Regions from separate parts of the Bradyrhizobium sp. ISRA436 genome, predicted to be linked through region 2. Evidence: riboswitches for the same ligand, from Rfam matches in the RefSeq annotation. Region 2 holds a riboswitch; the other holds the start of a gene.
What was found. Region 2 has a riboswitch for cobalamin ahead of MTX23_RS35510 (TonB-dependent receptor). Riboswitches for the same ligand answer to the same signal wherever they lie in the genome.
Positions count from the first base shown of each region.

Region 1 (18,098 bases), on a different replicon from region 2:
CTCTCCTCAAGACCGGACGACGATCCTGATGATCTCATTCGACGATACGTTTCGCCGGCAACTGCACGAATTGTTCGTGTGGCGCCGCGACGTGCGACGTTTTCGACGAGATCCGCTGCCGGCCGGCACCCTGGAGCGGCTGATCGAGACGGCCTGCCTGTCGCCGTCGGTCGGGCTGAGCCAGCCGTGGCGGTTCGTCATCGTCGAGGACAAGCCGAGGCGCAGCGCGGTGATCGAGGACTTCAGGGCTTGCAATGCAGATGCCCTGCAATCCTATTCGGGTGAGCGCGCAGCAAAGTATGCGGCGCTCAAGCTGTCGGGCCTGGAGGAGGCGCCGGGCCATCTGGCCGTATTTGCGGAAAAGACGAGCAGCATTGGTTCGGGCCTCGGACGCGCGACGATGCCCGAAACCACCGAATATTCGGTCGTCGCTGCCATCTGCTCGATGTGGCTTGCTGCCCGTGCGGAAGGCATTGGGCTGGGCTGGGTGTCGATCCTCAATCCAGCGCGCGTTAACGACATTCTCGAGGTGCCGGAGTCCTGGAAGTTCATCGGCTATCTCTGTATCGGTTATCCCGAGGCAGAATGTGACCGGCCGGAGCTCGAACAGGCGAAGTGGGAATCGCGACGAAGCTCGGGCGAGTTCACTGTTCGACGCTGAGATCCTGCTTCGAGGCCACGACACTGTTCTCGCCAGTGGAGATGCACTAAGATGCCCGACCGAGGAGACCTCCCATGGACGGCGGTGTTTGTTGGCGCGACGACATCGCGTCCCTGGTCTTCCCGATCCGGGAGCATGCCGCAATCTGCGCAGTCCATCGGGGAGCGTTCCGGACACTGCTCCGCACGGATCCGACGCCGGATGCCTGCCTCGGCTATTTCGAACGCTTCGAAAATGCATTCAGAGCGGCGGCGAGTGCCAAGATTGCACGCAAGCGCGTTCCGGCGGGCACCAATTTGCATCTTACTAGTCGCGACATCGCTCGAAAGCTGCTAGAAGGCGGTCACATCGAACGCGGAGAATAGCCATGAGCCAGTCCCAGGTCACGCATTTGCCGGTCGCCGCCGGCCAGCAGGTGGGACGGCTCACCCAATCCCTGATGGCGATGATGCTCGGCTTGTTCATTGTTGGGGTTGTCGGGTTCTCGCATATCGACGTGATCCACAACGCCGCGCACGACGTGCGCCATTCGAACGCGTTCCCCTGCCACTGATTGGGGTGGCATGAGTACCTTTCGCGCGATTGTGTTTTCGTCGGTCATTGCCGGTTTCATCGTTGGTCTGATCGTCACGGTCGCGCAGCAGTTCGGTACGGTGCCGCTGATATTAAGAGCCGAAGTCTTCGAGACGGCGGCGGAGCACCAGCATGAGGCCGCTGCAGGGGCGCAGCAGGCGGCCGCTGGCCACGATCACGCGGATCACGATCACGGCGCAGCGGCATGGGAGCCGCGGGACGGATTGGAGCGCAACGCCTACACGGCTGCCGCGAACATCCTGACCGCGATCGGCTTTTCGCTTCTGCTCGGCGGCTTTTTTGCGGTCCGCAGCGGCGCGACCGGCGAGCCGACCTCATGGCACCAGGGGTTGATGTGGGGGCTGGCAGGTTTTGCCGTGTTTACGATTGCCCCAGGGCTTGGGTTGCCACCCGAATTGCCGGGTGTGCCCGCGGCTCCGCTGCTCTCGCGTCAGATTTGGTGGGTGACGTCGGCGCTGGCGACTGCCGCGGGCCTCGGGCTGATCGTCTTTCGGCGGTCCATCGCGGCCGCAATCGCGGGCGTGATCCTGATCATGTTACCCCACTTGATCGGCGCGCCCGAGCTGGAGCACGTCGAGACGAACGTTCCAGCCTCGCTGTCCCATCAGTTTGTGGTCGCGGTCACACTAACGAGCCTGCTCTTTTGGTCCATGTTGGGGAGTCTGACGAGCGTCGCGTTTGCTTATTTCGACCGCTCCGGCCATTTGCGTGACTCGTGACTGAAGTGAAGCGCGCGTCATGTCGGCGCGCATGACAATCCAGCAATCACGTTGAATTGACAGTTGGGTTATGAGCTCTTATTCGCTTCGCTGACGGTTCTCCTTCGGGAGATCAAAAGGGAATGCGGTGCGGGCGTCAGCCCAAGGCCGCAGCTGTCCCCGCAACTGTAAACGGCGAGCCTTTCGTCAATGTGCCACTGGGCCAAGCTGCCCGGGAAGGCGTCGACAGGCGATAACCCGTGAGCCAGGAGACCTGCCGTCAGTCGTGGTCACACGCGAGCACATCGGGCGGGGGCGTCCTGGTGGGGGGTTGGCGCATTGCCTTTCGGGTATGCGGTGTCCGCGTTCGCGGTGACGTGCCACGTTAACCGCGAGTCTTTTCATGTCCGGATCTTCCTCCATCGCGCTTGGATGGCGCCTTGGCCTCGTTTGCTCATTGTCATCGCTGCTGTTGCCGGCTGAAGGCTGGGCGCAGACCGCTCCGTCAACCAGGCTGGATCCGATCGAGGTCTCGCCTCCCGCCGCCGCAAAGCCGAAGCGTTTTGTGCGAAACAGCACCGTCGCCGCGCGGTCGCGGCCGAGGCCGGCAACAAATCCGGGAGCGCACGGGACATCGGAATCAGCCGCGTCGTCCGCATGGGCATCACCGACGCTCAATGCCACCAAGCCGGAGGGAACTGGCAGCCGCCTCAATCTCACGCCGCTGCAGACGCCAGCCAGTGTCGAGGTCATCTCGTCGGAGACCGTCGCCGAACGCGGTCAGCATAATGTGATCGATGCCGTCACTCAGAACGCGGCCGGCTTCATCGCAACGCCCGCTCCCGGCAATGGCGGCCTGTCGTTCAGCACCCGCGGCTTCGCCGGCAGCAATTCGGTGATGACGTTGTATGACGGCACGCGCTTCTATATCGGCTCCGGAACCCTGACGTTCCCATACGACACCTGGTCGACGCAACGCATCGAGGTGCTGCGCGGTCCGGCCTCGGTGCTGTACGGCGAAGGCGCGATCGGCGGCGTCATCAACGTGATCCCGAAAAAGCCGCTCGCGACGCCCTACAACGAAGCCGAGGTCTCGCTCGACAGCAACATGACGCGGCGGCTTGCGGTCGACAGCACCGGTCCGATCAATCCCAATGTATCGTACCGCGTCAATGCCACCGGCAACATGTCGGACGGCTGGGTCGATCGCGACAAGACCTCGAATGCGGTGGTCTCCGCCGCTGTGCGGGTGCAGGCGTCCGACAATCTCGTCTTCACGCTCTCCGAGGACTATGGCGACCGCAGCCCGTCGCGCTATTTCGGCACGCCGCTGATCAACGGCACAATCCGGGATGCGCTGCGCTTCAAGAACTACAACGCCTCGGACAGCACCATCCGCTATCAGGACAGCTGGACCCAGTTCAAGACCGAATGGGACGTCGCCGACGGCGTAAAGGCCAACAATACGCTCTATTATCTGACCAGCGAGCGGCACTGGCGCGACATCGAAAACTACACCTGGAACCCGAAGACGCAGCTGATCGATCGCTCCAGCTATATCGAAATCTTCCACGACCAGAAGCAGCTCGGCAACCGGATGGACACGACCTTCAGCGGGCACATCGTCGGCCTCGCGAACCAGTTCGTTGCCGGGTTCGACGTCAACCGGATCGACTTCACCCACACCAACAACTCGCCCTATGGCGGTGCGTCGTCGGTGAATCCTTATGTCTTCGATCCCGGATCGTTCTTCGCGACAACGACGGCGACCGCGCCGGGCTTCAACGCGATCGTCAATCAATACGCGCTGTTCGCCGAGGACCGGCTCTCGCTGACCAATCAGTTGTCACTCGTCACTGGCGTCCGGTATGATCGTCCCGAAGTCGATCGCACCGATGACAAGGTGCCATCGAACAGCTTCGACGTTTCGCTGTCGGGCACCAGCTGGCGCGCCGGCCTCGTGTATGAGCCGATCAAGAACCTCGCGTTCTATGGTCAATATGCGGTCGGCGTCGATCCCGTCACCAATCTCATCTCGCTGCCGACCACGCAAAAGACCTTCCAGCTCGCCACCGGCAAGCAGACCGAGATCGGGGTCAAGCAGTCGTTTTGGGGCGGCCGCGGCGAATGGACGTTGGCTGCCTATGAAATCGTCAAGACCGGCCTGACGATTCCCGATCCAAGCAATCCCACCGGCCTGGCGCTGCAGATCGGCCAGCAATCATCCCGCGGGATCGAGGGATCGATCGGGCTCGCGCTGAACGACGGCTGGCGCCTCGACACCAACCTAGCGCTGCTGCGCGCCAGATACGACAACAACAGCCAGGTGGTCGGCGGGAGGATCGTGAGCTATGACGGCAATCTTCCGGTCAACGTGCCGCAGCAGGTCTCCAACATCTGGCTCACCTGGGACTTCGCGCCCAACTGGTCGGTCTATGGCGGCGTGCAATTCGTTGGTCAGATGTACTCCGATCTTGCCAACACCCAGTTGCGGCCGGGCTACAACGTGGTCAACGGTGGTATCAGGTGGAAGCCCGATGACCGCACCACAGTCGCGTTTCGTGTCTACAATCTGTTCGACAAGGTTTACGCGGTGACCTCGAACGGTACAGGGCAGTGGCTCCTGGGCATGCCGCGCACCGCGGAACTGTCCGTCAACTTGAAGTTCTGAGCATGCGCAGCGCGTTGATCCGGCGCGGACGGCGATGGCTCTATGTCATCCATCGCTGGATCGGCATCGCGACATGCCTGCTGTTCGCGATGTGGTTCATCTCCGGCCTTGTGATGATGTACGTGGCCTTTCCGCGCCTCACCGACCGGGAGCGCCTCGCCGCGCTTCCCGTCATTGCCTGGAACAAGGTGCAGATCGCACCGGATCGCGCCATGGCGATCGCAGGTATGGAGCATTATCCGCGCGACCTGCGCCTCTCGATGATGTCTGACATGCCGATCTATCGGGTGACCGGGTGGGGGCAGCACCCGATCACCATTTCAGCAACCGATGGCAGCGTCATTGACCGGATCACGGCGGACCAGGCCCTTGCGATTGCCGGCCATCACCCTCATGCGGCGCAGCCGCATTTGCTCGACACCGTGACGCGCGATCAATGGTCCGTCACGGTGCGGTTCGATCCCTTGCGGCCGTTCTATCTGATCGCGCTCGGCGATCGTGACGGCACCGAGCTTTACGTCTCGTCCCGCACCGGCGAGATCGCGCTCGACACGACGCGGCAGGAGCGCGTCTGGAACTGGCCCGGCGCGATCCCGCACTGGATCTATCCGACTGTCCTGCGCAAGGACGGTCCGCTGTGGCGGCAGGTCGTGCTGTGGATCTCAGGCATATGCCTCGTCGTGGCGGTCACCGGCTTCTGGATCGGCATTCTCCGGCTGCGGCTGACGCGCCGTTACGCGCGCCGCGCCGTCTCGCCGTATCGCGGCTGGATGGCCTCGCACCACATCGCCGGCCTGATCGGCGGCATCTTTGTGTTCACCTGGATGTTCAGCGGCTGGCTGTCGCTCAATCCCGGAGAGGCATTCTCCCGCCGCGGCATCACCAGGGATATCGCCGCCAGATATAGCGGGCACGACGCGCTTGACATCGCCACCAGCTTCCAATCGACAACCTCGACGGCGGCCGTGGAGGCGAAATTTGTCTGGGTCGGTGGGCGGCCGTTGATGGTGCTCGAGGATAACAACGGCCGTCGGAGTCTTGCGGAGCCGACGACGGCCGCGCCGACAACATTATCGCACGATCAGATCATCGAAGCCGCGCGCCGCGCAATCTCCGACGCGACGATGGCGTTCTCGCGTCGGATCGATGTATCAGACGCCTACTGGTACACGCTCCACCATGAGCGCGAGTTTCCCGTCTTGCGGATCGGCTTCGCCGATCCCGTCCACACCTGGCTGCACATCTCTCCCGCCACCGCCGAGATCCTCGATCGCAGCGATGATGGACGCCGCACCTATCGCTGGCTCTTCAACGCGCTGCACAGCCTCGATTTTCCGCTGCTGCTGCGCTGCGCCCCATCGCGCGACATCGTGGTCTGGCTGCTCTCGCTGATCGGCACGATCGTGTCGATCAGCGGCATTGTGATCGGCTGCCGACGGCTGCGACGGCGTCTGGCGCCCGCAGGCGATCGAGACCGGCCGTAAGGCATGCAGCGCGACGCCTAAAGCGCGATGAGATTGCGTTGAATCGTCATCGCGCTTTACCTTCTCGTTTAAGCATGGTCTTTTCGGAAAACCACTTCACACTTTTCCGGATCATGCTCTAGGCAGTGTGGACTCTAAGGATTCCCTTTTGAGAGCAAATCAGATTCAAGGCTGCTTTTGGGGAGGCAGTCTTGGGTGTGATGGATCGTTTGGTATTGAGCGACGCGGCCTGGGAGCGCATGGCGCCGCTGATCATCGGCCGGCCCGACCAGAAGGGCTCGACCGGGCGAGACAACCGGATGTTCGTGGAAGGTGTGCTTTGGATCGTGCGCACGGGCTCTCCCTGGCGTGATCTTCCGGAGGTGTTCGGGGACTGGAACAGTGTGTTCCGGCGCTTCAGCCGATGGAGCGCCAAGGGTGTTTGGTGGCGGATCTTCGAGGCGATGTCCGATGATCCGGACTTCGAATACCTGATCGTCGATTCCACCATCGTCCGGGCGCATCAGCACGCCGCCGGCGCGAAAAAAGGGGGCCTGAAGATCAGGCGCTTGGCCGCTCGCGCGGCGGCCTGAGCACGAAGATCCATATGGCCGTTCGCGGCTTGGGATGTCCTGTCCGGTTCACGCTCACCGCAGGCCAGAAGGGCGATGCACCGCAAGCCGCTGCGTTAATCGAGGGACTGCCTGCCGAGGTCGTCATCGCCGACACGGCCTATGACGCCGATCATTTGCGCAAACACATCGCCGCCAAAAACGCGCTCGCCGTCATCCCCAACAACCCGTCACGCGCGCTCAAATATCCGCTCGACAAGCATCTCTATGCCCAGCGCCATCTCGTGGAATGCTGCTTCTCCAAACTCAAGCAGTTCCGTCGCGTCGCTACCCGCTTCGAAAAAACCGCCCGAAATTACCGAGCCGTCGTCACTCTCGCTGCCATCGTCCTATGGATGCGATAAGTGTCCACACTGCCTAGGCGCGATTTTCGGTCGCGAACAGGTTCCCTCTCCGAGCTTCCCTTGTGCGGCGGCAGTCTCGTCAACGAATAAATTGCCGGCCCCATCGGGGGGACCTCGCAGAGCTCGGCCGTCATCCGACGCGCAGACAAGTTCCGAAGGCGTTGCGGAGAGTCATTAGAGCCCGGTGCGTAGAAGGGCTCGGGCAATATCAAGCTCGCTGATCGCTTCGCGCAGATACCTTCGCGCCGCGGACTTGTCGCCATCTGCACAAGCCGCGCAGAGCTCATTCAAATAGCGGTTCGCTGCTTCTGCATGCAGGACAAGGTCCGCGGCCTCTTCAAAACTCCGCTCGTGTTTTGCATTCATAATCCCACTCCGGCACACCAAGCCTCTATCGAGACGCAGCCCCGCTGATGAGTTGCAGGACAGGCGGCCAGAAATTGCGGCGGCTGATCGCCTATCATCGCGACCCCCCTGCCGAGAGCTGATTGGCACATCCCCGCACGCCGCAGCTTGGAGCGAATCGTTGTCCGAAGGCCAATAGAGACCAGTGCCAACCGTCTCTCTCTCTCTCTCTCTCTCTCTCTCTCTCTCTATGGCGACCATCTCTCTCCATAAGGACTCGTCAGCGGCTGTAAGTCCCGACCAGATCAGCTTGAGCGAGTGTGTGCTTTTGGGCGGCTTTCCAGATGTCTTCGACGGACATCTTGGGCGCTCGTGACAACGCGTCAACATCCAGCGCGGCAAGCTTAAAATGGTAGTGATGTGTTCCGTGTCCCTTGGGCGGCGCGGGGCCGCGGTAACGCGGTTCGCCGAAATCGTTGACACCCTTTCCCAGTTTCTCCGTTTTCGCGCCGTGGCCAACGCCCTCCGGCAACATCGATCGCTCGCCCATAATGTTGTAGAGACCCCAATGGCGGAACGTACCGGACGGCGCATCGGGATCCTCGACAACCAGCACAAAGCTTTTGGTCTCCGCCGGCGGGTCGGACCACTCCAGAGGCGGAGAGACGTTTTCGCCGTCCGCGGTGTATTTCGTCGGAATCTGATCGCCGTCGCGGAACGCAGGACTTGTCAAGCTGAACGTCATGACCGTCTCCTTCTGCTGTAGTCAATCGTATCGCCGTCGCCAACGGCTTTGCCGCCGCTAACCTCCCTAGAGGTGGCGACGTTCCTTGTCGGTCGGCTGGGAGACGCCGTGCAAGGCGCCGTGCGCCGAGCGCGCCTCAGATCGGCCGAGATCCGCAAGCGCGATCACCCCCACCAGCCGCTTGTCGTGATTGAGTACCGGCAAGCGTCGGACCTGATGCTTGGCCATGATCTGCCCCGCCGCTTCTGCATCATCATCTTCAAAGCAGTACCCGACACCTTCCGACATAACATCGCGAACCGACGTATTTCCCGGCGCGCGGCCATCGGCGACTGCCCGTACCGCGATGTCGCGATCGGTGATCATGCCGATCAGTCGGTCGTTCTCACCGACGGGCAAGCAGCCAATATGCCCTGCGCGCATTTTTCGGGCAACGTCGCGAATCGTCATGTTCGGATCGGCAATCTCTACTTTCCGCTGCATGATTTCGTGTACCTGCATATCTGTCTCCTCAAGCCTGCATCGACGATTTTCTCCGGTTGCCCAATCAACGTCCTGCGCGCCGCCCGGTTTCTGTCGCCGACCCTCGCGCCAAGAGCGCGTCAAGTGAGGTGACTCGATCTCCTCCAGGGAGCCGTTCCGGCATTGGCGCGAATTTTCGAACGAGCAAAGTGTGCTTCGAAGGAACCAAAGGATGGGGCAGGCCGGCAATCCATGAAGAACTGGCACATCGATTGGCTACGACTTCTATTTTGTCCATCTCCCCCGAATATCAACACCCAAATATCGACACTCCAATATCAACACTTCGGAACCTATTCGCGAAAGTCGTATTGGCCCCATGTTGGACCAACGATGGATGAATCCGATGAGCGCGACGGGTCTCGATGTATTCGACAGAACGATCCATCTCACGAACGTATGGTTGGATGAAATGATGGCGTCGCTGCCTCGCGACAAGCAGCTGGCATGGCATGTCCTGGGTGCGGTATTGCGAACGGTGCGCGATCGCGTCCCGCTCAATCTCGCTGTTCATCTTGGAGCGCAACTACCGATCCTGGTGCGCGGTACCTACTTCGAACAGTGGCGGCCGAGCGAGACGCCACGAACGTGGCGCTCGCAAGAGGAGTTCCTTGCGCTCATAACGGCGCAAATGAATTCCGATAAGCCGGTCAATGCGGCCGATGCGGCACGTGCGGTGTTCCGCGTGTTGAACCACCACATCGATCCCAATCAGGCCGAGAAGGTCCGGCATTCGCTGCCCGAGGAGGTTCGTGCGCTATGGCCGGCGCAAGGTGTTTCGTCAGCCGCGTGACGCGCACGAAGCCAAGGAAAAGCTCCGGGAGCTAACGATGACGAAGCCTCCTCCGGTTCCCTATGAAAATCAAAGCCACAAGGGTCCCGGCGATCCGAAATCGGGAAATCCGCATCAGGCTCAAGCCGGAAAAAAGCAGATCGAAAAGCCCGACCAACAGGCGCACCAGGGCAACACAAGGCAGAACACGACCCACCAAGGGTACCAGCAGGACCGGTAGCAATGTCGACTTCCACGAAGACACGCGCGAGCATCCGGCAGGGCGGCCCTGGGGCCGCGCACGAGAACGCAAAGGCCGCATTCGAAATCAGGAAGCCGACCGCGGACGATCCTCTGCGGCGGCACAGTAGTAAGGTGTCTGGTGGTGGTGGCGAACGCGACCACCATCATGCTCATCGCCCTTCGGACAAGGGCGGAGGAACGCGGCGACCGCAAAGAGGGTCTCATGAGCAGGCATGTGAAACTGAAGAAGCCGATTGATACAGATCTCCATCGCAATCCGCTGATTGGCGGATCGAAGGGCGTCACAATGGCGCAGGCGCGGCCCGACGATGTCGATGCATTGGAAGGCGAAAATACCTTCGAAGGCGACGTCGAGAACGATACCAATCCGCAAGGTGGTGTCGAGAAACGGCGACGGCGCGCAGGCCGCTCGCGTCGCGGCTCAGACCATGGCGGTCCTTCCCGCTCGATCGAGCTGCAGGGAAGGATTACTCACGAGCAGCAGTTGCGGATTCTGGAACGTAAGCCTGACATTCCTGATGCGCGGCAAGTCGGGCAGGATATTGCCCGCCTGGAGGAAAACAGTGCTACTCGGCGTCCCAAACGGAATGCGCGGCAGTCTGAATTTCCGGTGAGCCGCGGCGGTCTCAATCAGGAGAGCCGGCACAACAAGCACAACCACCCCAAAATGGGAAACGGGACGATGAAAGGACGGCCGAAGCTGTGAGGGTCGAGCGCATGACCAACAAAGCGGGAAAGCATTTCGGATCCGGAGCAACAAGCAAGGGCAAAGGAGCCGGGAGCGGAGGTTTGAGCAATCTACGGGACGATCTGATCGGTGAGAACACGGTTCTGTCCAATCGCGACAAGGCTAAGCATTCGCGTGAGCGGGGCCAGGACAGGAAATGGATCGAGACCGAGCAACTGCAGGACCACGTCGCCAACAAGGGGCGCGGCTAGGGAGAGCATTGCGCCGAAGCCAGCGCCGCCAGGCGGCGATTAATTCGTCCTCGGAGTCAATCGCCAGATCGCTTAACTTGGCTGTTACGACGATGATATATGGGATTCGTCCCATGTGACGGCGTAGCGCGGAGCGGTCGAATTCACGGCATCCTTGGCTTGGGCATCCTTGGTTTGATTGCCGAGTGCGCTGAGCAAGGCCAGAAGATCCGATCGCTTCTCGCCTCACCCTTGCCCCTGGCTTGATCGCTAGGCCCTGGCCCGTTCGCTGTTGGCGGCGAGCTGCTTGAGCAGCGAATCGAAGGGATCGATGAATTTCTGGACCGCATCGTTCTCGAGTTGTGCGGCAACAAGATCGAACGACACTCCGAGTCGCTCGAGGTCGGCCATCACGCGTTGCGCGTCCGGCACGCCCTGCTCAACTGTTGCCTGCACCGTGCCATGGTCCTGGAACGCCGCAATCGTCTTGCGCGGCATCGTATTGATGGTCATCGGGCCGATCAACGGTTCGACGTACATCAGATCCGGATAGCCCGGGTTCTTGGTACTGGTGCTCGCCCACAGCATTCGTTGGGGACGCGCGCCGTTCTCGGCAAGCGCCATCCAGCGGTTGCTCGTCACGTGACGGACGAAGGCCTGATAGGCGAGCTTGGCGTTGGCGATCGCGACCCTGCCCAGAAGTGCGCGTGGATCAGGATGAAGAGGAGGACGGTCCGGCACGATGCGCTGCCGCAACAGCCGATCCACTAGCACGTCGATGCGACTGAGGAAGAAGCTTGCGACCGACGCGACGCGATTGACCGATCGGCCGGCCGCCAGCCGCCGTTCGAGCGCCCGCAGGTAGGCCTCGGCCACCGCTTCGTAGCGCGCGATCGAGAACAAGAGCGTGATGTTGATGTTGATGCCTTCGAACAGCAACTGCTCTATGGCGGGAACGCCTGCCGAAGTGCCCGGGATCTTGATGAAGAGATTGGACCGGTCGACCTCTTTCCACAGTCTGCGCGCCTCCTCCATCGAGGTTTCGGTGTCGTGAGCGAGGTGAGGCGACACCTCCAGGCTGACAAAGCCGTCGACGCCGTCGGTCTCCTCGTACACCGGAAGCAGGATGTCGCAGGCGTCCCGGACGTCCGCGGTAATCAGCCGTTCGTAGATGCCAGCCGGGGATTGGCCCGCAGCGGATGCCCGGGCGATGTCCTCGTCATAGTCCGCACCCTCCGCGACCGCCTTCTCGAAGATCGCCGGGTTCGATGTAATGCCGCGCAGGCCTTGCTCGCCAACCCGCCGCGCCAGTTCGCCGCTGCGGATCATTCGCCGGGTGAGATCATCCATCCAGCAGCTTTGTCCCTGCGCCAAGAGCTCGACCGTTCGGTTCATGTGTTCGTTCTCCTAGTTCGATCACGAGCAGGGGCGGGCGTACCATCCTGCATCAATCTCGTCTGGTGTTGCCGCCGAGACCTGCCCGACGGGACGACGCAGTGGCCAAGGCGGCCCAGTCGGATTCACCGTGGCCGTGTGCGATGGCGTCGAGGAGAGAATCGTGCACCAGGCCGGCGACCGGCAATGGAACACCGGCAGACTCGCCCGCGGATACGGCCAGGTTCACATCCTTGAGGCCGAGACTCGCCTTGAAGAGTGCCGGTTCGAATGTCCGATTCAGGATGAGCTCGCCGTATGTCCGATACACGGGAGCCGAGAACAAGCTTCCCGTGAGCGCCGTCATCATGCGCGCTGGATCAAGCTGATGGCGCTCCGCAAGCGTGATCGCCTCAGCCATTGTCTCAATCGCGGATGCAAGCAGCAGGTTGGCGGCGATCTTTGCAACGTTGGCCTTATGCGGCTGGTCTGACACGTGCCAGGTCTTCTTGCCTATGGCATCGAGCAGCGGTTGGGCGCATGCAATTGCCGATCCGTCTCCCGCCGCAAGCACATGCAGCCCGCCTTGCGCCGCAACGTCGGGTCGGCCGAGCACCGGTGCCGCCACATAAGCGAGCCCGCACTCGGTGTGAACCTTCTCCAGCTGCTTCGCCAGATCGACCGAGATCGTGGCGGTCACCACGTGGACGAGCCCGCGCGGGGATGCGCGCAGCGCGCCGCTCTCCAGCAGCACGGAGCGCACGGCGTCATCATTGGCCAGCATCGTGATGGCGGCGGGTGCGGAAAGCGCATCCTGCGGCGCGTCGACGCGATGCCCTCCCATTCGCACGATGCTGTCGATGGGCTCAGGCGAGCGATTCCAGACCCGCACATGGTGACCGAGTTCGATGAGGCGATGCGCCATGGCGGATCCCATGGCCCCCAGCCCGATGAAGCCAACTTCCATTCTTGTTCCTCCGCAAGTCCTCGCTCCGCAGGAGCCTCGGCTATCGCATTCACCCCTGATCAGTGGACCGATCGGATGCTCGCGCGGCGCGATCTTGAGCTGCCGGAAGATCTCGGTACGGGCGGTTTCGTGCTCGGTCTCGATCGCCTCGATGAAGCCCATATGCGCCCATGATCACGGGCTTCGGGCAGCCCTTGCGACCGAGCACAGCCACGCGAAGCCGCGGCTGCTTTTCCGGTTTCATCACCATGTAAAAGCGCTGGACGTCAGCCGAACCTTCGGCCCTGTGTTCCCCGACCCGCGGTCGGTAGGCAAAAAAGACGTCGCCTTTTTCGACGATGTCCTCCGAAGCCTCAGCCTGACGACCGCCGCGTCTGCGTCCAACAGAAACCATCTCGCGGCCAATCGTGCTCAAAATCTTGTGCGTCTTGCACCCGGCTAACGGAATGCAGGTGCAGGCGTTCCTGAGTTCCATCTGGAGGGTGGTGAGGCTGCGCAACTCCCGCGCGAGCCGTGCGTGGCTTTAGGAACAACCAGGGCTGGGCCGCGTTCGACGCATGCTGCTCATCCGACGACCCGTGTCCGGATGGGGTTACGTTGTACGGTCCGCAAGCGACCTTTAGCCGTCGGCGCCATTGAAACGCACATGGCGGCGCCAGGTGCTCCGAGGTTCCCGCGCCAAGCAGTACCATGCATCAAGCTACGCCGGTCCGCGGATCCGCCGGCGTCATAACCGCGAGTTTGCCATGGCTGAAGCAGGCCTTCGCAATTTCACCGTCAATTTCGGTCCGCAACACCCCTCAGCTCATGGAGTGCTTCGTCTCGTGCTGGAGCTTGATGGTGAGGTGGTCCGTCGCGTCGATCCTCACATCGGCTTGCTTCATCGTGGCACCGAAAAGCTGATCGAGCACAAGACCTATCTGCAAGCGATCGGATATTTCGACCGGCTCGATTACGTCGCACCGATGAACCAGGAACATGCATTCTGCCTTGCTGCCGAAAGGCTGCTTGGCCTCGAAGTGCCGCGCCGTGGCCAGCTGATCCGCGTGCTCTACTGTGAAATCGGACGCCTGCTGTCCCATCTTCTCAACATCACGACCCAGGCGATGGATGTCGGAGCGCTTACCCCGCCCTTGTGGGGATTTGAAGAGCGCGAAAAGCTGATGGTGTTCTACGAACGGGCATCTGGAGCGCGCATGCACGCCAACTATTTCCGCGTCGGTGGTGTGCATCAGGACCTGCCACCGAAGCTGATTGATGACATTGAAGCATTTTGCGAACCGTTCTTGCACGTGGTGGATGATCTGGATCGCTTGTTGACGGGACTTCGCATCTTCAAGCAACGCAATGTCGACGTCGGCAGGGTAACGCTGAAGCAAGCCTGGGAGCTTGGCTTTTCGGGTGTCATGGTGCGCGGCTCTGGCGCAGCCTGGGATCTGCGTAAGGCGCAGCCCTACGAGTGCTATCCGGAAATGGATTTCGACATTCCGATCGGCAAGAACGGCGATTGCTATGACCGCTATCTGGTTCGCATGGAAGAGATGCGTCAGTCGGTGCGCATCATGCGACAGTGTATCAGCAAGCTCCGCGAGCCGGATGGGCAGGGGCCGGTCGCCGTGCAAGACAACAAGGTCTTTCCCCCGCGCCGCGGTGAGATGAAGCGTTCGATGGAAGCCCTCATCCATCACTTCAAGCTTTACACGGAGGGTTTTCGCGTGCCCGCCGGCGAGGTCTATGCGGCCGTAGAAGCCCCCAAGGGCGAATTCGGCGTCTACCTGGTCTCGGACGGGACGAACCAGCCTTACCGGTGCAAGATCCGTGCGCCCTCGTTCGCACATCTGCAGGCGATGGACCTGCTCTGTCGCGGCCATTTGCTTGCCGACGTCGCGGCGATCATCGGCTCGCTGGATATCGTTTTCGGAGAGATCGATCGTTAATGCTGGAAAGGAGATCATCATGCCGCGTCCCGCAATCAAGCAACGGCCAGTCACGCAAATCACCATCATCGAAGCTGAACCGGAGAAGCAGGCCGAGGCACTGTCGGTCATGACGGAGCGCGCTCGGTTCATGCAGCGTCAGCCGGGGTTCATTTCAATCAGCTTGCATCGAAGCCTCGATGGGCGCCGGATCGTGAACTATGTTCAATGGGAAACGCGCGACCTGCTCCGAGCGGCGCACCAATCGCCGGAATTTCGGAAAGCCTGGAGCCAGTTCGAGAGCGTGACCGACGTGATCGATCCGCATCTCTATGAAATTGCCGAGGTCCTTGGTGATCGACGGTGAGCTCGCGTTTCACGGGCATGGACGCACGAGCGACGCGTCAGGACGATGCGAACGGCTCCCAACGTTGGTGGACGCGGAGCACTGGGGTGGTCGCGCACCCGAATAGCCTGCGCGCCCCCTCAATCTCAGTTGCTCTGATGGCTGCGGTACTTTCGCTTGCGCCGCCACCGCCATCGGCCCGCGCCCAAGACAGTTCAGTCCTCACCTACCACGCTGATAACAGCCGAAGCGGCCACTATGTCGTCCCGGCGCTCTCGTGGGAGAAAGCCAAGTCGGTCCAGATCGACGAGACGTTCAAGGCGAGTATCGCGGGATCGACGTATGCCCAGCCGCTTTACTGGCGTCCTTCCGGAGCGAACACCGGGATGCTGTTCGTGGCGACTGAGGACAACGTCGTATATGCCCTGGACGCGACGACCGGAAAGGAACTGTGGAGACGCGCGGTCGGGCGTCCCGTACGAGCGTCGTCATTGCCGTGCGGGAATATCAATCCGCTTGGCATCACCGGCACACCGGTGATCGATCCTGCAACGCAAGCCATCTATTTCGATGCGGCGGTCGAGCGGGCAAGCGGGCCGAGCCATGAGGTGTTCGCGCTTTCGACAAAGGATGGCAGCGTTCTTCCGGGCTGGCCGGTCGATGTCGCCGGCGCGCTGCAAAGGTCGGGGCGGCATTTCGATCCGCGCGTGCAGAATCAGCGCGCGGCGCTCACATTGCTTGACGACACGCTCTACGTCGCCTTCGGCGGCCATTTCGGCGATTGCGGGAATTATCATGGCTGGATTGTCGGAATTTCCCTGCGCGACCCGGGCAAGCTGACGAGCTTCGCGACGCGGGCGCGTGGAGGTGGCAGCTGGTCGCCTGGCGGGCTCAGCGTGATCGGACATGACATCTATTTCACGACCGGCAACACGATGGGCGCGCAAACCTGGAGCGACGGCGAAGCTGTGTTTCATGTCGGAGCAGACCTGCGCCGCAGTGACGACAAGAGGAATTATTTCGCTCCATCAGACTGGAAAACACTCGATGCCGGCGATGTCGATCTCGGAGGTAGCAATCCGCTTCCTCTCGATGTTCCCGGCGCGGGCGGCGACCGAGCCCTGATCCTGGCGCTGGGCAAGGACGGCAAGGCTTATCTTCTGGATCGACATGATCTCGGTGGCATTGGTGGCCAGTTGGCGGTCAAGGAAGTATCGCAGTCATCGATCATCACCTCGCCTGCCTCCTATCGCGCCGGCAACGATGTCTTTGTTGCGTTCCGGGCTTCAGGAGCGCAGTGCCCGTCGAATCGGGGTCATGAACTGACGGTGCTAAAGATCACGGCTGACGCTCGGCCGGCGGTGGCCACGGCGTGGTGCGGCGCGCTCCGCGGCCGTGGTTCCCCCATTGTGACCACCACGGACGGGCATTCCAATCCGATCGTGTGGATACTTGGCGCTGAAGGCGACGATCGGCTGCACGCGTTCCGCGGCGATACGGGCGAGCAGATTTATGCCAGCGAGACCTTGCGCGGTCTTAGACGCTTCCAGACGCCGATCGCGACAAAGGACCGTCTGTACGTCGCCGCCGATGAACGCGTTTACGCTTTCAAGTTCTGAGCCTCGCACGTTCTGAGCCTCGCGGCGCTGTGTGGCACGCGCATTTTGCACACGCTCACGCGACTGGTCTCAGTGAGCGCCATAGGAACAGCCCACTCGGCAAATCGTTGGACCTCGGGAACAATGGTAGGCGGCTGGGCAGCAACGAGAAACGGACATGAGAATGGAGTACCCAAACTTGTCCTTTAGCTACCGCCGAGCATCGGTCATAGGGAGCATTGTCGCTCCTGCAATCCTGGTGAGCGCAAGTATCGCGCAGGCGCAACCCGATTTCGCCGGATCCACGGGGGCGCCGGCGTGGATGCATCATGTCGCGGATACCGGGGATACCAAGCGTGACGGCCTACCTAGCTTTGCCGAACTCGCGGAAAAAGTGCAACCCGCGGTGATTGGCGTTATCTCCAGGACCACAGCGACGCGGAAGATGCTTCCCGGTCAACCCTTCCAGTTTGGCGTCCCCGGTCAACGTGCTCCAAAGGACGAAAAGGTCCCGGAACCTGACGGGTCGGGCCCAGGGGAGGCACCGAATACTCGCGAATCGCTTTCGGTTGGATCAGGCTTCTTCATCTCATCAGACGGCTATGCCGTGACGAACAGCCACGTTATTGAACACAACAAGACCGTCCAGATCCGGACGAATGATGACAAGACCTATCAGGCGCGAGTCGTCGGGACGGATTCGCTCAGCGATCTTGCCCTAATCAAGGTCGATGGGCGCACGGACTTCAGCTACGTCCGGCTCGCCGACCAGCCTCCTCGCGTGGGGGATTGGGTCCTCACCGCAGGCAGCCCGTTCGGGCTCGGCGGAACAGTCACAGCGGGTATCGTTTCGGCGCGCGAGCGTGAAATCGAGACTGGCCCGACCGAAGGATTCATCCAGATCGACGCACCTATCAACACCGGTGACTCGGGCGGACCGAGCTTCAATACCAGCGGTGAGGTCATCGGCGTCAACAGCATGATCGTTTCGCCATCCGGAGGCTGGGCGGGAGTGGCTTTTGCAATACCGGCCGGTACCGCCAAATCAGTGATACCCCAACTGAAGGACAAGGGGAGCGTAACGCGCGGATCGATAGCGGCCGAGGTTCAATCGGTCACTCCCGACATTGCGGACAGTCTCGGCATGAGCAATCCCCATGGTGCGATTGTTGCGAACGTTCGCGACGGCGGCCCTGCCGCGAAAGTCGGACTAAAGAGGGGTGATGTGATCACGTCAGTCGACGGGCAGCCGATCAAGACTGCCAACG
Region 1 is NZ_CP094519.1:819,178-837,275, forward strand. Features, by position in the region: gene bluB (5,6-dimethylbenzimidazole synthase) at 29-661, shown strand; gene MTX23_RS03840 (hypothetical protein) at 736-1,026, shown strand; gene MTX23_RS03845 (CbtB-domain containing protein) at 1,029-1,214, shown strand; gene MTX23_RS03850 (CbtA family protein) at 1,225-1,974, shown strand; cobalamin riboswitch at 2,052-2,250, shown strand; gene MTX23_RS03855 (TonB-dependent siderophore receptor) at 2,357-4,624, shown strand; gene MTX23_RS03860 (PepSY domain-containing protein) at 4,627-6,108, shown strand; partial or broken gene MTX23_RS03865 (IS5 family transposase) at 6,348-7,063, shown strand; gene MTX23_RS03870 (hypothetical protein) at 7,238-7,429, opposite strand; gene MTX23_RS03875 (YbhB/YbcL family Raf kinase inhibitor-like protein) at 7,689-8,153, opposite strand; gene MTX23_RS03880 (CBS domain-containing protein) at 8,220-8,654, opposite strand; gene MTX23_RS03885 (DUF2267 domain-containing protein) at 9,022-9,468, shown strand; gene MTX23_RS03890 (hypothetical protein) at 9,506-9,688, shown strand; gene MTX23_RS03895 (hypothetical protein) at 9,691-9,948, shown strand; gene MTX23_RS03900 (hypothetical protein) at 9,926-10,417, shown strand; gene MTX23_RS03905 (hypothetical protein) at 10,429-10,650, shown strand; gene tal (transaldolase) at 10,900-12,024, opposite strand; gene MTX23_RS03915 (NAD(P)-dependent oxidoreductase) at 12,077-13,132, opposite strand; gene MTX23_RS03920 (NADH-quinone oxidoreductase subunit D) at 13,717-14,907, shown strand; gene MTX23_RS03925 (antibiotic biosynthesis monooxygenase family protein) at 14,927-15,253, shown strand; gene MTX23_RS03930 (PQQ-binding-like beta-propeller repeat protein) at 15,391-16,851, shown strand; gene MTX23_RS03935 (trypsin-like peptidase domain-containing protein) at 17,030-18,098, shown strand, end outside.
Region 1: linked by a shared signal. The riboswitch ahead of MTX23_RS03855 (TonB-dependent siderophore receptor) and the one ahead of MTX23_RS35510 (TonB-dependent receptor) in region 2 are both predicted to bind cobalamin.

Region 2 (13,740 bases):
GAACTGGATGCCGATGCCGATCTGGTGAACCAGGTGCTGGAAATCACCTCGGAGGACGAGGCCCTCCACGTTCGACGTTATCGGCTTCCCGATATCGATTAGGGCTTGCGGCGCGCGCGACGGTCATTTTGGATCCGGAGGAAACCGGTCGAGCCAGTCGAGCACACTCCGCACGACTAGCTCGGCCGTCTGCTTGGCGTCGCGTGCTTCTTCCGGTCGAAGATCGGGCACGCCGGCAGGATGATCGGACAACATCCGCCCGGCGTGTATGCGTTGGTGCGTTTGAATTAGGTTGTCCGCGGAGGCGACGATCTTGAAGTCGAAGAGCAATCGTTCATGCTGCCGAACGAGGAGGTCCTGAAGGTGAAGGTTTCCGAACGAAGCAGTAGCCTAGTATCGGTCCCGATCTGGCGGCTCAGCTAAACGGGCGAGACCGACGCTACTTCTGTTTCCCACGTGCACGTTCGGGCGCATGACTCAAGATAGTTCGTGCTATGGAAGGCGAACGACGCATGTGAATCGCGTTCGATAAAATGCCGAGCGCCTTGTTCATGCTCTCCAACTCTTCGATTTTTACTTCGCGCGCATCAATGTAGTGAAAGTCATCGACCGAACTTGCCGATAAAAAGACGCGCCCTGTTTCATGGGTGTACCAAAGTCCATGTACAAGGCCGTTCCGCTGCGAGTTAAGCTTTGAGAATTGCAAGATGATCTCTTCATACAGGTCGGTCTTGCGAATGTTGATCTTAGATCTCTGCAAACACGCAAGCATCAACGATTGTCGCGCCTTGTTGCTAACGACCGAATGGAAGATTTGCCGAGCCGGCGCACTTCTGCTTCCCAACAGGTCTTGCAGAACCTGAATCATCTGGTCTTCTACATGCACCCATGTCGCGATCGTGTGCCCAAATAGTAGGGCGAATTCGTCATTCTTGATTCCGGCTTCGTATCTTCCAGGGACGGCGTCTTCACCGGTCGGCTTAACAAACCGCTTTGGAACCTTCTTCTGGGTTTGCGACCCCTTCGTCGCATCCGCCTTTGCCACGCGTCCGCGTTCGATCCGTCTTGTAGACATTCCATCTCCTGGTGCTTCAGTTAGGCGCCGTTCGTAAGTCGCTGCCTTGTCTAACACGATGCCTTACCTCGGAGGAGGGTGCCGCATTTCTGCTGCTGCGAGTAAATCCACGGGCGCGGAAACTCCTGAGCAGTCAACATTTCGGTCGCTGCTGAGCGACTGTTGAAGAAAACAGACCCGCTCAATTTTTTCGCGCTCCAAAATCGGCTAAAAAAACCGGGGCGAAACTCGTCAATTATGTCAGTGGGATCTGAAATCGAGTCGTTCTCAAAGTGTTCGCATAAGAAGCGGTGGTGACCAGCAGTTGTTGTTGGTGGTGTGGTGGGGCTGGTGGGGTGGTGGGTGGTGGGTGGTGATGTGGTGGGCCCGCCTGGATTCGAACCAGGAACCAGACCGTTATGAACGGCCGGCTCTAACCGTTGAGCTACAGGCCCCGCCACGGGCGACCGCTGAAAGGCGGCCGGCAACAGTGCGGAGATCGTTTACAAGGTGGCCGGCATTCCGGCAATGCCACATCGTTTCGAGCGAACTAGGGACCGGGCTTGCTTCAGGAACACGAAGACAAAAACGCTAATCCACCGTCCTCCGCAAACTCCACGACCTTGCGCCCGCGACCATCTTGCCGAACTCGGCGGGCGCCTTGGGCTTCGGGAGGCGGCGGGTCTCGGCGAGCCGGGCCACCAGTTGATCCGCGTATCAAAGAAGTGCTCAAGCGCCCACGACTTCTCGTGAAGGAGAACGGCCGATTGAGTTACGTCTTGACGCATTTCCTCTGAACAGAACAAGCCCACGAACCAGGTCAGTTTCTCGCGTCGCTCCAGCGGGAGCGCCAGCGCAGTCGCCGCCAAGCGATGACAACGCCGCTCGTCGAGACGACCGTCCCGATCAGCGACAACAGCACAGTCACGATATCCCAGGCCGGGCGATAGCGCAGCAAAAGTGGAAAATCGAAGCTATGCAGGGCATTGAACAGCCAGCGGTACGTACGCCGGCTTTTGTCGATGCGGGCAAGAATGTCGCCATTACGTGGGTCAATGTAGAACCAGCTCTCGGCCGCGTCGTCAAAGCCCACACGTAACACTGGCAGCACACGCTCGCTGTGGTGCGGATACCAATAGGCATCGAACTGTTCGAGGCGCAGACGCGCGGTCATCTGAGCGTTTGGCAACAAACGGCTGGTGGCGGCGAAAATCTCCTCATCGGAAAGCGTCATCGCAGCGCCGCTCGCCGGATCGGCCGTGGTCTCGCGGCCATCGCGATCGGTGAGGACCATGAGCGGGCGACCGCCGAGCCAGACGAAGCGTGCTTCAACCGCCCCCGGCAGCATCGATGAAAATGTCGCGGCGATCTGCGGGAGGTCGTGCGCGGCATAGCGGACGGCCATGTCTTGGGTCGGGCCTCGGGCCGAAACATACTCGCCCGGATTGAGCGATAACCAACCGCTGAACATCCAGGTCAGGACGAACAGGCCACCGATCAGCCCGGCGATGTGATGCCAGGCCATCCAGCCGCGATAGGGGGTGACGGTGCCCCGGGCATAGCGAGGGCGCAACCGCACCCGCAGGACACCGATCCAGAAACCGGTCACCGCGACGATCAGGCAAGTGCCGGAGATCCATAGCACCACCTGCCGCCAGGTTGCACCGTCCCGTCGGAGAACCGTGGGATAGATCCAGTGCGGAATCGCGCCGAGCCAGTTCCAAAACCGCTCTCGTCGTGTTGTATCGAGCGCCAATTCTCCGGTTCGCGCCGAGAGATAGAGCTCGGTTCCGGCGGCGTCCCCGAGCGACACCAGAAGAAGCGGTCGCAGGGGATCGTAGCGCGCGGTGACGCTCCACTGATCGCGAAGGATTGTGCCGATCATCTGCGGATGCGTCGCATTCGGATGATGGCTGGCGATCGCCAAGGCCTCTGCCGGCGCGATAGTCTCGATCTGGCGACCGTCTGCGGCCGAAATGGTTTTACGCGTCCCGTTCCAATCGAGGAGGCAATACACCGGCCTATCATCCAGCATGACGAGACGGAGATCACGCGGATAATGCGCGATACCGGCGATCGCCATGGCCCGATCGGGCGCCACGCGCACGTGGTCCCAGGCGATCTCGGGCAGTGCCCCCCAGCGCTCGCGATCGGTGAACTGCGGGAACGCCACGTACATCATGACGATTCCCGAGACGAACCACATCGCGAACAACAGGCAGGTCGCAATGCCGATCCAGCGATGGGTAACGTAGAGCCATCGCCGTCCCCGGCGGATCAACGCCCGGTGCATGATCAGAACTTCACATTGAGGGACAATTCCGCCGTGCGCGGCATCCCCAACAACCATTGCCCGGCATAAGGCGCCGAGGTCGCATAGACAGTGTCGAACAGGTTATAGAGTCGGAAGGCGACGGTGGTCCGCGCATCCGGCTTCCAGCGTACCCCGCCATTGACGACTGCATAGCCGGGACGCCGGAGGGTATTGGCGTCGTCCGAAAAGGTCGGGCCGACGATCTGAACGCCGCCATAGATGGACCAGTCGGGGGCGAAGTCCCAGGTGACCCAGACGTTCGATACCTGCTCCGGCACGTTCTTGGGAATATTGCCGGCGTAGCTGACGATCTTGCCGCTCACCATCTGGCTGAAATTGTCGTATCTTGCCTGCAGCAGCGCGAGATTGGCGTCGACCCGCCAGCCGTCATTCAGGGCAAGACCGATCGAGGCCTCGACCCCGCGCGACGAATGCTGGCCGACCTGCAATGCGAGACCGGCAGGATTGCTGGAGTTGGGGACCAGAAGATTGTTCTTGACGATCTGATAGCCGGCCAGCGCCCACTCGCCGCGACCGCCCCAGAACGATTGCTTGACCCCGGCTTCGATTTGTTTGCCGGTGGCGAGCTGGAAAGTCTTCTGACTGGCGGCCAACGAAATCAGGTTTGTGACGGGATCGACGGCCGTCGCATATTGCCCGTAAAACGCCAGGTTTGGGATCGGCGTGTACACCGCGCCCGTGCGCCAGCTTGTGCCAGACAGCGAGGTGTCGAAACTGTTCGCAGGTGTTTTGTAGTCGGTGCGGTCGACCTCTGGCCGGTCAAACCGCACACCGCTCACGAGGGACAGTTTGTCGGTTAGCGACAGTCGGTCTTCGGCGAACAGCGCGTATTGATTGGCAATAGCATTGTAACCAGGAGTGGTCGGCGTCGTCGTGGCAGAAAAATAGCCGAGGTCGACGGCATCGACGCTGACCGAGGATGTTCCGCCGTAGGGCGAATTGTTGGTGTGAGTGAAGGCGATCCTGTTTATATCGAAACCAGCGACGAACTCGTTGGCAAGGCCGAGCACACGGCCGCGAAACGTCGCGTCCATCCGGTTGCCGGCCTGCTCCTGGTCATGGAAGATGTTGATATAGTTGGTACGCGTGATGAGTTGGGTCGAGGGATTCCACGCATAGCTCTCGACGTTACGCCAGTGCCGATGGCTGGTCAGGTAGTAAAGCGTGTCATGGACCGTAACGCCGTCCGCGACGTTCCATTCGGTCTTGAACTGGGTCCAGTTGTCCTCATAGTGAATCGCGCTGTCGAGGACGTTGTAATTCTTGAACCGCAGCGCATCGTTGATGCTGCCATTGATCAGCGGCGTTCCGAAATAGCGCGACGGACTTCGATTGCCGTAGTCCTCGGACAGAGTGAATGCGAGATTGTCGGCGGCCTGCACCCGGACCGCTGCGGAGATCGCCAGATTGGATGTCTTGTCACGATCGACCCAGCCGTCTGACATGTTGCCAGTCGCCGCGAGGCGATAGGATACGTTGGGATTGATCGCGCCGCCGCTGTCCACTGCAACGCGTCGCGTCATGTTGCTGTCGAGCGAGGCTTCGGCATCGTTGTAGGTCGTTGCGATCGGCTTCTTCGGGATCACATTGATGATGCCGCCGATGGCACCTTCGCCATAGAGCACCGAGGCTGGCCCGCGCATCACCTCGATGCGCTCCGCCGACCAGGTATCAAACGGAAACGTCACGGTTCCGGCGCCGACATATAGGCGCGTGCCATCGTACAGCGTCATCACCGAATTGCTGCCGGCGAAACCGCGGGTACTGAAGGATAGACCGCCGTTGCCGGGGGCGGGGCTCGCGGTAAAGCCCGCTGCGTTCTGGGCCACCGCATCGGTGACGTTATGCTGGCCGCGATCCTCGATGGTCTGGGACGTAATCGTCTCAACGCTGGCAGGTGTCTGCAGCGGCGTGAGGTTCAGGCGGCTCCCGCTGGTGTTCTGGTGATCTAGCTTCAGCGTCGAAGGCGAGCCGTCCGAGGCTGCGGCCGTCGGTGCTGCGCGAGGCGTTGCCGCGGGCCTTGACTGCGATCGTGAGGCCGTGGCTGAACGCTTGCCATCGGGATGGGCGGGCCTCACCGCAGGTTTTTGGGGCGGACTGACCGTAACCGGCGGCAGGGTTTGAACCGACTGGGCTTGTTGTGCCTTGGCAGGGCAAATCCCGAGCGGCAGAGCTGGAAGAAGGAAGCTGTGAGCGAGCAGGCCGGCGCGCAGCCGCCTTGGCATAATGGGAAACACGAGTAGACCTCGGCATGACGTAGTGGCACGTCACAGCGAACAAGGTCTTACCTGGACGTAGTCGGACCTACGCAAGGTGAAAGCAATGTCTGTACTCCCCGACCGACATTTTCGCGTGTGACCACGGCTGACGGCAGGTCTCCTGGCTCGCGGGTCCTAACCTTGCGTCGCCTTCCCAGGACCGAGTGTCCCAGTGGCCTATGACGAAAGATTCGCCGCTTACAGTTGCGGGGGCAGCTGCGGCATGAGGGGAAAATCCCCGCACCGCATTCCCTTTTGATCCCCGTGAGGGGAACCGTCGGTCGTCACTTAGAGGTTCGCGAGGTGCGGAGTCAATCCCCTCTCTGACAGGCCTGTAGTTGATTGCACAGACCCACCGAGCGGAATAGTTGGTACGAATCGGACAAACATCAGCCAGGCGCGGGTAACGGATGAAAACTCCGCGGGTAAATACGCGACAAGAACGTTCCTTCGAAGTTTTTCACCATCAAACTGCAAATCTATTTGCGTCGAATTCTCGCCCCGCGCCGAGGATTTCCTGCATCCTGTTTCATCCGGACGATCACGGGTCGTGATCTTGCAGCATGCTGTTGATGAGGACGTACAGGAGCACAGCCGCGTCGAGTGCCGTGTCCATCGACGCCCCATAGCAAGAGAAGCTTCGTAAGACGAGTGAGGACAGTACCCGTCCTTATCAATATCGCACGAGATTCTCGCGTGCGCACAACTCTTTCGCGCATCGGTCATACTCGCGCTAACCATTAGCTGATTTAAGATTGTCGCAATCGACTGCTCTGTGCAGCCCACGTCCATCCTTTACAGCGAATTAAGCTGAACTGGATTTGATACCGCCCGGGCTGGAAGCCTGGGTCTCGGGGGATGTGTGATGGGTGCTGCCAAGAAGCAAGCCGTGGAATCAAATACGAGGATGTTCGAGGACGTGCCGGTCCTGCGGCGCAAATGGCAGGCTGCGCTCAAGCCCGGCGAAAATCTTCCCCGCTATGAAGACGTGCTGCTGGGCGGCCTCGGGCGCCTCGCCGATCACATGGTGCTGCTGAAGAGCGACAACGACGCTTTCGCCGTCTCACGTACCGGCCGCTATGCACAGAAATGGATCGGCGACGACCGTTGGGACATTTGACATCAGCCTTCGGAGGGCAGGCTTGTATGCCGCCAATTGCGGAATACGTTTTTCGACGAGTCGAAGGCCCCGTGTCGTGCCTCCCCGCAACCAAGTTTGCACATCACCGGTCCTGTTAAAATGGCCCGCATCGCGCCAAGCGCCGCAATCCTCGTTGTGATCTTAGCATTTGCAGCAAGATGTAGCGTATGCTACATGCCGGAGCATAAGCGTAATCGCAATAGGGGAAGGCCGATTCGATGCAGTTGTGTACAAGCCCGCGCCGTGGCGCTCGTTCCACTGTGCCGATGAGGGTGCCTCGGACCGGTGCCGTTGGCCTGTCGGTCTTCTTGCATTGTTTGGCCGGGTTCGCGGGACCTGCCTTCGCACAAGGTTCGTCCGAAGGCGCGGCAATCGCAAGCGCCATCCTGCCTCGTGACCTCAGTCCCTGGGGTATGTTCGTGCAGGCCGACCTTATCGTGAAGGCCGTCATGGTCGGACTTGCGTTTGCCACTCTTGTGACCTGCACGGTCTGGCTGTCCAAGACGATTGAGCTGTTCAATGCACGCCGAAACGTGAGACGCGCGCTGCGTGAGCTCGCGGCGGCCAGGAGCGTCGAAGAGGCGGTGCGGACAGTGCCCGCGGGGCCGGTGGCGCGCCTGCTCGATGGCGCCGTCGCAGAGTTGAAGCTCAGCACCGATCGTATGGATAGGGATGGGATCAAGGCCCGCATCCTGTCGCGACTGCAGCAGATCGAGGCCGCCGCCGGCCGGCGCATCGCGTTCGGCACGGGCGTGCTGGCGACCATCGGTGCGACCGGGCCCTTCGTCGGCCTGTTTGGCACGGTCTGGGGCATCATGAACAGCTTCATAGGCATCTCGAAATCGCAGACCACCAATCTCGCGGTGGTGGCGCCCGGAATCGCCGAGGCGTTGCTAGCGACCGCGCTCGGGCTCGTCGCGGCGATTCCGGCGGTGGTGATCTACAATCTTTTCGCCCGCCAGACCGCTGCCTACCGGGCGCTGCTCGGTGACGGGGTTGCGGAGATCGCGCGGCTCGCAGGCCGCGATCTCGATAGTGGCACGATTATCGTGCCACGACCGCACCTCGCGGCCGCGGAGTGATCCGGTGGCGGTCAATCTCAGCCAGTCCGGCACCGAGCTCGCCGAGGTCAATGACATCAACGTGACGCCGTTCATCGACGTCATTCTCGTGTTGCTCATCATCTTCATGGTGGCGGCGCCGCTTACCACCGTCGATGTCGCCGTGGACCTGCCGGCCTCGAACGCGCAGCCGCATCCGCGTCCGGACAAGCCGGTGTATCTCACGGTGAGGCCCGATCTCTCGCTGTCGGTCGGCGAGGCGACGGTGAGCCGCGCCGTGCTCACCGCGGCACTCGATGCCGCAACCCAGGGCCAGAAGGACAGCCGGATCTTCCTGCGCGCCGACAAGACGGTTCCCTACGGCGAGGTCATGCAAGTCATGAATGGACTGCGGACGGCCGGCTACCTGAAAGTGGCGCTGGTCGGCGTGGAGCAGTCGGCCGCGCCGTGACGGATCTTGCGGAAGACGTCTCGGATCTGAGGCGCTGGACATTCTCCGGCCTTGTCGTGATCACGCTGTACGGCGGTCTCGCGGCATCCCTAGTGGCATGGCGCGAGCCCGAGTATCTTGAGCCGGCCGAACCCTCCGGCGCGGTCGTGGTGGATCTTGCACCAGTGTCGGCCGCGCCCTTGACGACGCCCACGGACGTTGCGCCCGGTCCCGAGCAGACGCTTGCCGAGGCCCGGCCAGAGGCGAAGCCCGACACGCCGGTGCCGGACGACACGCCGGAGCTACCGCCGGCCCAGAATCCCGACGCCGCCGTCGATGCGCCAACCAAGGCCCAGCCCGAAGCCGTGCCCGAGCAGCAGGCTGCAGCCGCTACCACGGCCCCGGCTGCGGTTGCAGACCGCGTCGCGCCGGTGGCCGCCGCGCCTACGCAGGGACGGCCCGACCGCAAGGCCGAGCAGGCGATCGTCACTTGGCGTTCGCAGATCCTCGCGGCTATTGAGCGCAACAAGCGCTATCCGGAAGCCGCACGTTCCCGGCACGAACAGGGGATCACGCAGGTCCGGTTCATGCTGGACCGCAAGGGGCTGGTCAGCGATGCGCAGGTCACACAAAGCTCCGGCTCGAGTGCCCTCGACGGCGAAGCCATCGCCTTGCTGCAGCGTGCGCAGCCGTTTCCTGCGCCGCCCGATACGTTCGCAGGCCAATCGGTGGCGGTGAAACTGCCGATCCGCTTCACGGTCAAATAGCAGCGGTCGAGCGCGACAGAGCTGTCAATTCGTCGCGAAGACACGATCGCCGGCACCGAAGCGGTAGTTGACGCCGACGCGCACGGCATCGGTCCTGACCCGCGCGTCGGTATCCACCAACGTCACCGCGCTGTCGGGCAAGGTCGGCGTCGCGCGGAACGCTCCGAGATCGGAGTGCTGGTAGTCGATCGTTGCGGTCCAGTTGCCGGTCAACCTGGTTTCGATGCCGGCGCCGACGGCCCAGCCAAAGCGGAATCGGTCCACGCTGTAAGGTGTCGTGAAGCCGACGCCGGCAGCGGTCGTGCCCGACACTGATCCGGAAGCCGTGACCGTGCCGAAGGGAACGCCGGCTGAGACATAGGCGAGGGTCTCCGGGGTGACCGCCACGCCGATGCGGCCACGCACGGTTGCGAGCCAGTCGAACCGATAGGAAAGATCGGCCGACATCGGCGCGTCGAGCGGGGCCAGCGCCGGATTGCAGACCGCGCCCGGGCACGTGGTCGCCGAGCTGCCGCGTTGGTTTCCGTAAGTGAAATTGCCCTCGATGCCTGCGACCATACGGCCCGCAGTCCAGTCGTAGCCGGCCTGGATGCCGATGCCCGCATGATCGAGGCTTGCGACCGATGTGTTGCCGAACAGCGGCGTCTCTGTCGCGGTTTCGATGAAGCCGGCATGGGTCTTTGCCGTACCCCAGGCGTAGCCGACATGGCCGCCGCCATAGAAGCCGCCCCAGCTCCACGCCGGCGCGGGCGCCGCCTTGGTGAAGAAGGCCATCGCGTCCTGCCCGCGCACCGCGCCGATCGGGGCATCGGCCGGCGCGTTGGCCCCGTACTTCACGTTGAGGAACAGCTTGAAGGTTCTGCCGGGCAGCAGGATCTCGTCCTTGTGGAATTGCACGGAGTTGCGGATGTTAGCGTTCAGCAGATTGTCGCCGATCAGGCCCGTTGCAACTTCGACCGGCCCCCAAGCCGACGTCCGCCATCGCTGCCGGTGCTCAATCTGAAGCTTGAGCAGGTCGTAGCCGTCGGTCGGCGTATCGAACTCTGCAAAGTTGTTTTGCCTGAACGCATGCAGGTAGTGCAGCCTCGTGGACCAATTGTCGTTGTGCCAGTAGATGCCGCCACCGGCGCGCATCGGCGGAATGCGCGGCACGTTGGTGCCGTCGGTGAAGGTTGCCTGCACGACGTCGAACTGTCCCTCCACGCCGAAGATGCCGCCCGCGAGCGGCGACACATCCCACTGCCAGGTCAATTCGCCGCCGCGGAAGATCGCATCGTCCTGTGAATAGGCGACCTGGATGTAATCGCCGCTGCTGGCGGGCGCGCAGGTCGAAAAATCCGCGTCGCAGAAATTGCCGGTCGCCCGGCCGTAGATGAAGTTGCTGTAGCGCGTGTAGTAGAGATTGGCGTCGAACCGAATATCGCCGCGCGTGCGCCTCAGGCCGACTTCCACGGTGTTGGCGGTCTCGAGCGTCAGATCGGGATTGCCGATCTTGAAGGTCTTCTCGGAATCGTCGGGCCCGCTGGCAAACAGCTCGAGCGCGCGCGGAGCCCGCTGGATCCGCTGCAGCGTGAGGCTGGCCTGAAGGTAGGACGGCAGATCCTTGATCGTTGCGAAGCTGATGCTTGTCGGCAGGAAGCTTGATCGGGATGGTGCGCTGGCAGGTTCGTTCGGCGGCGGCAGGTAGCTTGACGGAAATTCGAATGACGTGCCGGACACATCGACGTATTCGAGGCGGCCGGCGAGCTGCGTCCGCAGCGCATCGGTCAGTTTCAGCTCGTCGAAGAAGTACGCGGCGGCCGTCGCGGTCTGCGCGGGCCGCAGGATCGCCTGGCCGACCGTATCCAGGCGCTGGTAGGCGCCCTGGGCGCCGACGATGCTGGTCAGAGCTCCGAACGGCGTTGCAAGCGGCTGCGTCTCGAACTCGAGCTTCCCCTCCGTCTGGCGGTTCTTGAATGTTGCGCCGATGGTCTGGAAATCGCCGAGGACCGTGCTGTTGTTGACGACCTCATCGTGCCGGTAGTCCGAATAGCCGAGCCAGTAGCGCACGGCGGCGAACGCTGCCGCGTCGGGCCGGTATTCGCCCTTGCTCGCGATCTTGGTCTGCTCGAGCTGGTTGTGCTGCTGGGCCTCGGACGTGGCGATGCCGGGAACGTGGTAGTCGCTCGTGAAGCGCGAGATCGACAGGCCGGCATAGCCGCCATCGAACAGGTAGGAACCGCCGATCGACGCGCCCGCACTCTCCATGGCGGAGTTCGGCTGGCGTCCGTTGAACGTCGGCGCGGGATCGGGAGGAACCAGATAGGGATAGCTCGGGATGCGATAGTCCTTCGCACCGCGGCCGTAGACATCGGCATGCACGGCGGCATTGCCGCTTCCGGCGTCGAGCAGAAGGCCGCTCTCCCAGCCGCTGTCGACCGAGGTGACGGCCGATCGCAGCTCGGCGGCCAGGCCTCCGATCGGCGCGGCGGTCGGGATGCGATTGTTTGTGACGTCGACGACACCGCCGACCGCCTGCGATCCGAACCGCAACGCGGCCGGCCCGCGAAATACTTGCGCGCGCTGCAGCGCGAGCGGATCGATCGGCACGGCGTGATCCTGGGCGATGTCGGAGACGTCGACGGCGCCAACGCCGTTTTCCTGGATGCGGACCTTGGCATCTGAGAGTCCGCGCAAGACCGGCCGCGAGGATTGGGTCGAGATTCCTGCCGATGTGGCGCCGGGCGCGGTGAAGAACAGATTTCCGAAGCCCTGGGTCGGGCTCGACTGGAATTGATCGCTCGTCATGGCCGAAGGCGCGAAGGGCGGGTTGCCGGAACCCGGCGTCGCGGATTGGACTGACGCCGGCGGAGATTGGGTCACGGGCCGGCCGGCGGCTTCTTCCGGGTTGGCACGTCGGACCGGCTTACGCTGCCGGCCCTCGACCGTCACCTGCGGAATGTCCACTTCGGCCGGCGAGCCAGAGGACGTAGGCGGGGCCGCCGTGCTCGATGATCGGGAGGCGGGTGGTGACGCCGCCTCGGATGGGGCGGATGTCGCGGGAGCGGCAGGCGCCGCAGGAGGCTGCTGGCCTGGTGTTGCTTGTTCTGCCGGCGGAGCGGCCGTCACCCCGGGTGAGCTTTGCTGGGCACGGGCGAATCCGCTCAGGCACATCATGACAATCGACGTCGTGCTCAGAAGAGCCGAGCGAGTTACGCGAACGTGCATTTTCAATCCCCCGCGGCAGCACCGCGGGCGAAGCGGTACTTAGTAGGTACACTAAAATGTAGATGATGCTACAAATGCGAGGCATTAGCTACAATGTCAAGCCTGTTGCAATTGCGAAGCTGTTGCAAGAAGGCGAGAGGCAATTGCGTGAGCTTGCAATGTCGCTACGGAGGCCCCATGGTCGAATGTCTGGAGATTCTGGATTTTTCACATGCGTCCAAAGCCTTCCATGGATGTCGCGGTATCGCTTCACGCGCTCCCCACCGAGCAGGCGCAGGCGCGGCGTTTTGGCAAGGCCCGTTCGGCGCGCTCGACTGCGATCCTCGAGGACTACGTCGAGCTGATTGCCGACCTGATTGATTCGACCGGCGAGGCCCGCGCCACCGACATCGCGCGGCGGCTCGGGGTGTCTCATCCGACCGCGATCAACACGATCACGCGGCTGAAGCGGGAAGGCCTGGCGGTGGCTCGTCCTTATCGCGGTATTTTCCTGACCGAGGAGGGTGAAGCGCTCGCCAAGCGGGTGCGCGCGCGCCACCGTCTGGTCCTGGAAATGCTGCTCGCGCTTGGCGTGCCCCGGGAGACCGCGGAGGCGGACGCCGAAGGCATCGAGCATCATGTTTCAGACGCTACCCTCAAAGCCTTTTCGGATTTTATTAAGAGATCGGGAGTGAAGAGGGCCAGTTGACGGTCTTTACGGGCGTCTATACGGGCCGTTGAGGTCCGATCGGCTTGCGGTTCAGCCGCTTTCGAGACGTAGGGCCGATCGCTGGGGTCATCTGCACATGTGTTCTAGAGAGGCTCAGCTTGACCGATGCCAATCGCTGGCAAGTTGAGCGCGAACCGCGTCGCCCTGAATCCCTGGGACGAAGCCGCTCTTCATCAATCCAGGCCGCTCGAAGTCGCGCAGTCCGTTGCGGACACCGAAGTTCATCATCAGACATGGAAATCAGTAGCGTGGTAGGCGATGCTACACAATAAAGCCTCGACTTCAAGATCAATATTCCGCTCGGCGGGGAGCGTATACTAAGGCCCGCTGCTACTTGTTCTGGCGCTTGCGGATATTTAGAACGTGCATTCGCTCGCGGCTCGGCTGAGACTAGCCCGCTGCGTTCTGGGCCACCGCATCGGTGACGTTATGCTGGCCGCTATCCTCGATGGTCTGGGACGTAATCGTCTCAACGCTGGCAGGTGTCTGCAGCGGCGTGAGGTTCAGGCGGCTCCCGCTGGTGTTCTGCTGATCTAGCTTCAGCGTCGAAGGCGAGCCGTCCGAGGCTGCGGCCGTCGGTGCTGCGCGAGGCGTTGCCGCCGGCTTTGACTGCGATCGTGAGGCCGTGGCTGAACGCTTGGCCATCGTATAGCGCGACAATCTGGTTGGGAAGCACTGTCACCCTGATTGCCGCGCGGCAGCCATCGGGACGGCCGGGCCTCACCGCAGGTTTTTGGGGCGGACTGACCGTAACCGGCGGCAGGGTTTGAACCGATTG
Region 2 is NZ_CP094520.1:125,701-139,440, reverse strand. Features, by position in the region: gene MTX23_RS35535 (DUF5615 family PIN-like protein) at 1-102, shown strand, start outside; gene MTX23_RS35530 (hypothetical protein) at 124-330, opposite strand; gene MTX23_RS35525 (hypothetical protein) at 440-1,075, opposite strand; tRNA gene MTX23_RS35520 (tRNA-Ile) at 1,434-1,509, opposite strand; gene MTX23_RS35515 (PepSY domain-containing protein) at 1,875-3,347, opposite strand; gene MTX23_RS35510 (TonB-dependent receptor) at 3,350-5,467, opposite strand; cobalamin riboswitch at 5,741-5,941, opposite strand; gene MTX23_RS35505 (hypothetical protein) at 6,513-6,767, shown strand; gene exbB (tonB-system energizer ExbB) at 7,055-7,870, shown strand; gene exbD (TonB system transport protein ExbD) at 7,875-8,300, shown strand; gene MTX23_RS35490 (energy transducer TonB) at 8,297-9,046, shown strand; gene MTX23_RS35485 (TonB-dependent receptor) at 9,071-11,833, opposite strand; gene mntR (manganese-binding transcriptional regulator MntR) at 12,483-12,941, shown strand; gene MTX23_RS35475 (hypothetical protein) at 13,432-13,740, opposite strand, start outside.